2 regions of the Pseudoalteromonas sp. NZS37 genome follow, and region 2 is predicted to be linked to the other one. Evidence: predicted binding sites of a transcription regulator. Region 2 holds the regulator's gene; the other holds the start of a gene.
What was found. Region 2 encodes LexA, which represses DNA repair genes until DNA is damaged. Its sites were predicted from a motif close to TACTGTATNNNNATACAGTA; they were not measured.
Positions count from the first base shown of each region.

Region 1: the regulator LexA is predicted to act here: its motif matches at 1,868-1,887, upstream of dinB (DNA polymerase IV).

Region 1 is NZ_JADYXL010000001.1:338,750-341,967, reverse strand. Features, by position in the region: gene I6F47_RS01515 (aldo/keto reductase) at 1-775, opposite strand, end outside; gene I6F47_RS01510 (acyl-CoA thioesterase) at 785-1,219, opposite strand; gene dinB (DNA polymerase IV) at 1,903-2,955, shown strand; gene I6F47_RS01500 (M17 family metallopeptidase) at 3,085-3,218, shown strand, end outside.
Region 2 is NZ_JADYXL010000012.1:73,505-76,722, reverse strand. Features, by position in the region: gene I6F47_RS18230 (hypothetical protein) at 1-109, opposite strand, end outside; gene I6F47_RS18225 (hypothetical protein) at 423-803, shown strand; gene I6F47_RS18220 (PaaI family thioesterase) at 804-1,244, opposite strand; gene lexA (transcriptional repressor LexA) at 1,412-2,029, shown strand; gene coxB (cytochrome c oxidase subunit II) at 2,513-3,218, shown strand, end outside.

The sequences.
Region 1 (3,218 bases), on a different contig from region 2:
GAGATCCTTCAGGACGAGCACCGTTTAGGTATTTACCCGTTAATAAACCGGCTGCTAAGGGCGACCACGGTAAGTAGGCAATATCTTCGTGTACACATTGTTCTATTAAATACGGCCAGTCTTTAGCGTGCGCTAAGCTAAACTCATTTTGAATAGATACCATGCGCGGTAAGTTATGCTCTTTGGCCAAACTTAAAAACTGGCTTATACCCCATGGCGTATCGTCAGATAAACCGCAGTGCTTAATTTTACCTGCTTTAACACATTCATTAAGGCCTTCTAGAATATCAAGCATACTAGCTTGCTGCTCTTGTGTATTTACGTCGGTAAATTTAAGAGTGCCGGGCCACTGTCTGCCAAAGTGCGGGGTAGAGCGGTTTGGCCAATGCAGCTGATATAAATCAATATAGTCGGATTTAAGGCGCTTAAGTGAATCGTCTACGGCTTCTATTACCGTTTGGCGCGTAATATTGCCACCATCACGTACCCACGATAATCCATTGCCTGCAATTTTTGTAGCAAGTACCACATCGCTGCGCTTTTGCTGATTACGCGATAGCCAATCGCCAATAATTTCCTCAGTTTTACCATAGGTCTCTGGAGAGGGCGGTACCGCATACATTTCGGCTGTATCAATAAAGTTTACGCCTTGCTCTAACGCGTAGGCTATTTGTTCATCAGCATCGCTTTGAGTATTTTGTTTACCCCAAGTCATACTGCCTAAACATACTCTTGAAACGTTAATACCACTGCTGCCAAGTGGGCTGTATTGCATGAGAATTCCTTATTGCTCGTCTTGAGAGTAGCTAACTAACGCCGATAAAAGAGGCTCTGCAATGAGGGCTTTTTGGCCTGTTTCAAAATCAAACATAACCACTTTTGAAGTGCCTGTTGTTGTTATAGCGTTTTGTGCGTGACTAAATACGGTGTAATTCATAACAAATCGGTCTGTTTTTATATCAGAAATAGTAACACCGACTGTAAGCGTATCTGGGAATGTAACTGGGCGTTTATAACGAATGTTATTTTCGCTTATTACCGGGCCCACGCCATTAGGGCTTATTGTATCGAACAGATTTATTTTATTTAAGAAGTCGATTCGGGCTATTTCAAAGTAACGTAAATACACTACATTATTTACGTGTTGTAGTGCATCCATATCAGCCCACGCTACGGTGATGTCGGTATGGATAGGGTGCTGATCTTTAAACGTTTGCATTATTTATTGGCCCTTAATTTTAAAGTACTTAGATTATCAACATGGGGTTACGAGCTCAAGGTAATTAATGGCATGTTTTTTTATAAGATGATTGTACCTATTTAATTTTAGGTCTACAGTTAAATTACACAGACAAACACAGAAAACACACAGAGGTAGAAATATGCAGAACATAATTAATTGGTCCTTAGCTTGTTTGGTTTTTATAGCTTCTTTTACCTGTTACGCAATGGGTAACGAATCAGGCGCTATTATTTTAATGTTAGCGGGGTTTTTTTTCGAGGTTATGTTTTGGTTGCGCGGTTATAAAGAGCAAGAAAGTAATAAGCGCTTTTTTTAATCGCTAACTAGGGCCTGTTGACCTTTCAGGATTAAAATTTGTTCAATCTAGGGGCTATTTAATCGCGGCGCGAGGTTTGTGACCTAGTGGGCTAAGTAAAAACCGAGCAACAAAGAGTAAATTGCCCCTAGGCAGAACCCTTCGGGCAGCGTATGTTTGGCATTTGTGCTACGTTATCGCCTATTTATGGGGAATAACCACACTACATAGGCTCTGCCTTGCCTAAATACCAAACATACTGCTGCAAATTTAACCTCGAAAGATAAACAGGCCCTAGGCTTGCTTATCACATTTGATTCTATAATAATGACTGTATAAATAACCAGTTATTGTTGTTGTGGTGATGAAGAAGTTTATTCACATAGACATGGATTGCTTTTATGCAGCAGTAGAAATGCGAGATAATCCAAAACTTGCATGTGTACCGCTTGCTATTGGAGGCAATAGCCGACGAGGCGTGCTCTCAACCGCTAACTATATAGCTAGAGAATATGGCGTGCGATCGGCTATGTCGAACTATCATGCTAAACAATTATGCCCCGATTTAGTTATTGTCCCAGGGCGCATGGCTGTATACAAAGAAGCTTCAAATCAAATACGTGAAGTATTTAGCCGCTACACAGATTTAGTTGAACCTCTTTCTTTAGACGAAGCCTACCTAGATGTAACAGACAGCACCGCTTGTAAAGGCAGTGCTACACTTATTGCACAGCAAATAAGAGCCGATATTTACAATGCCACCGGGCTCACTGCATCAGCAGGCATTGCACCGATTAAATTTATTGCCAAAATAGCCAGCGACGAAAAAAAACCGAATGGTCAATTTGTCGTTTTGCCTCATGAGGTTGATGACTTTTTAGCGCAATTACCGCTGGGGAAAATTCCGGGGGTGGGTAAAGTAACGCTCGAAAAGCTAAATTTAAAAGGCTTATATACCGGCAAGGATGTACGTGAAAAAGGCGTTAACTGGATGCAGCAACATGTGGGTAATTTTGGTGTGTCGCTTTATCAAAAATGTGCAGGTGAATATGTTGGTAAAGTATCAACAGATCGCATCAGAAAGTCGCTGAGTGTTGAGCATACCTACGAATACAACAAAACAAGTTTGCAAGAGTGCTTAGATGAGCTGCCAAAATTGTTAGACGAATTAGTTTTAAGGCTTAATAAACAGCAATTACAAAACCGTATTAATAAGCTGAGTGTTAAAGTGAAGTTTGCAAATTTTGTAGTGACCTCAGCCGATCAGGCATACCACGAGCTAAACACAGAAATATTTATTCAACTCCTTACTAAGGCCTACCAACGAGGGCTACAACAACCTGTAAGATTACTTGGCATAGGCGTTGGTATTAAAAGCGAGCCAGAACAAAACTTTCAACTTAGTATTCTCGATTAAGCTGTAAAGCCTGTAACTCCAAGTTGCCATTTATTGGCAGGTTGTATAATTAGCCCATCGCACCTTGCTGGTCTTCAATATTTAAATCGACGATAATAGGGGCTTATGTTTTCTAACAGGACTTTATTTATGGCATACCCTCAAGCGGCTAGTGCAAGCCTTGAATGCACATCTCATGATGCGCTTATTATTATTAGTGATGACTTTTCTCTATTACCAAATAACTCATTACGTGATGCTATTTTAGACCAAGCAAAAGTTGA
Region 2 (3,218 bases):
TAGCGCTCATGACTAAACCGCCTAACAGCCAAGCTAAAATTTGTAATGTGAGCAAATAACCGAGCCATTTATGTAACTTGCGAGCATACTTAAATATTTTTTTATTCATGTTTTAGTCTTATTATTTTTAGAGGCTAGTTTATTACATTAATGGGATTAGTTACTGCGACATTTTGTCGCAGTTTAAACTATAGCTTACTGTAATCATTTAAAAATAAAAAAGATTACACTTAAATTGCTAACATGACTTATTTGTTTAATTGAGCTGAGTGTTTGATATCCAGCTAGCTTTAAACGCTAAAAAATACTTAAAAGCTGCGAAATATCTATATAAAGTGGTTAATAGAGCATAGTTGATTTGGTATAACGGTAAAACTGCGTTAAAGTTTGCAATGAAATTATTAGAGGATAAATACGAAACGATGTCGGAAATTCAATTTTTAAATGTAGATCTTGAGCTTGAATCAAAGCAAGATATTAGTTTGCTAGTGGCAGACTTGAAAAAAGTCGCGACGATTTTACATTATGACAAAGACGAATACCGTCAATTAGCGCGTATTGAAGCAACAGGTGTAGTAAACACGCCTGACAAAGCAATAAACCATATATGTGAGCTTATTGAATCGTGTTCGCGTAACGCGCTAAAGCAATGGTTAAGCTGTTCACGTAGAACGTTTGATATTGGTTTTGAATCAGGCACTTCCCCTAAGTGCTTTAATCAAGCCTTAGATGCAGATACATTACTACGTATATCTGCGATTGGTGCGGGTATGGAAATTACAATTTACCCAATCGAAAAGTAACTATCTTCGCTCTACGACTGCTGCGGTCATTTTTGATACGCAGCACAGCTCATTGCGGCTATTTGTAATTTTTATTTCCCACACTGAACTACGTTTGCCAATATGAAACGCTCTTGCCGTTGCTGTTAAAGTGCCGCTGCGAGATGCTTTTAAATGACTTGCGCTAATTTCCTGCCCCACGCAGTAAAATTTTGTAAAATCGACAACAAAGTTAGCTGCATAGCTGGCAACTGTTTCGGCAAGTACAACGTTAGCACCGCCGTGAACCATTCCCATTGGGTTATGATGCTCAGGAATTGCCGGCATAGTGGCTACTAAGTAATCATCACCAATTTCAGTGACTTCTATTCCCATGGTTTTCATTAATGTTCCTTGGCCATCAATGCCTTGTTCTAACTGCTTGCACAGCTCTAAAGTGATGGGCTGGTACCAAATACTCATAATGACTCCTTTGCTTTTTTAATCATTTATAAATCTAGCTTTAGTTATATCCCTAAAATGTACACAAGTGAAATTACTTTGGCTATTTTAAGGCTTAATTTAAATTTGCGATTTTTATTTAACTGTATATACTCACAGTTAAATGTACTGTATGGAAAACCAGTTGTATGCGACCATTAACGAACCGCCAAGCTCAAATACTCGAACTAATTAAAGTTTTTATTAAAGACACTGGTATGCCTCCTACACGTGCTGAAATAGCGCAAACATTAGGTTTTAAAAGTGCCAATGCTGCTGAAGAACATTTAAAAGCACTTGCTAAAAAAGGCGCAATTAAAATGAAACCAGGTGCAAGCCGTGGTATTCAGTTAATTGAAGAAGAAGAGCCAGAACAATTAGGTTTACCGCTTATAGGGCGTGTTGCTGCTGGTTCACCTATTTTGGCGCAAGAGCACGTTGAAAGTCACTGCAAAATCGATCCATTAATGTTTAAACCGGCTGCAGATTTTTTACTACGCGTTAACGGTATGAGCATGAAAGATATTGGTATTATGGATGGTGATTTACTTGCTGTACATCGTACTCAAACCGCTGAAAACGGGCAAGTTGTTGTTGCCCGCCTAGACGAAGACGTAACTGTAAAACGTCTTGAGAAAGCGGGTCGTAAAGTATTACTTCATGCTGAAAACGACGATTTTGAATCTATTGAAGTAGATCTTGAGAATGAGTCTTTTAATATTGAAGGCTTAGCCGTTGGCGTTATAAGAAACGCTGATTGGATGTGACTTTAAAAATAGCTTTTAAACAAGCAGTTTTATAAATGCGTACTAATTAGTACGCATTTTTTGTTTTAAATTCGCACTAAAAATAGGGCATAAATAGCTCACTGACAATTTAAGCTGTAAACTTTTTTGCACTTATATTTTCCCCCTTCGAATGCGTTAAACCCCTTTGTTTTGCTCATCTTTTGAACTTACTGTTACCTAGTTGGTTACTGATTTTTTATTAATTACTCAATATCACCTGATTGTTTTTTATACTAAAACTTGCTTGTTGTTCATTTTTTAGCTAATTATTAATGTGCTGAGCTAATAATAACTCACAGCTTTTTAGTTTTGAGAACACACAATATACACAAACCCGTTGTTGGCGCAGCAAAACCAATCAATATTAAATGAGATTGACTAAAAAAATAAAAATAACGAATTGGCGTTTAAGCCGTATGCCTCTTCGCTTTGCATTCGCAATAGCATCAAAGGAGCCGTCACATGGGTAAACTGACCTCTACCTTGTGGCTTATATTATGTGTTTTTTCGCACCCAGTTTTGGCTAACAGCCAATACAATATGCGCAAAGGCGTAACCGATATAAGCAATAATGTATATCAGCTGCACATGACCATATTTATAATATGTTGTGTGATTGGGGTGATAGTGTTCGCAATTATGTTTTGGGCACTTATTCATCACCGTAAATCTAAAGGGGCTGTACCTGCCCAATTTCACGAAAGCACTAAAGTAGAAATACTTTGGACTGCAATCCCGTTTGTTATTTTAATTGCTATGGCAGTACCAGCCACTAAAACCCTAATTGCAATGGAAGATGCCAGCAAAGCTGATCTCACTATTAAAATTACAGGCTCGCAATGGAAATGGCATTATGAATATATGGGTGAAGATGTAGAGTTCTACTCTATTTTATCTACCCCGCAAGATGAAATAGCGAATCTTGCAGATAAAAATCCTAACTACTTACTTGAGGTTGATAAACCTCTCGTACTGCCAATAAATCAAAAAGTACGATTTTTAATGACTTCTGACGATGTTATTCACTCTTGGTGGGTACCTGATTTTGCAGTTAAAAAAGATGCGAATCCCGGCTTTATAAACGAAACATGGACGAACATAAACGAAGAAGGTACTTACCGAGGCCAATGTGCTGAGTTGTGTGGTAAAGATCATGGCTTTATGCCCG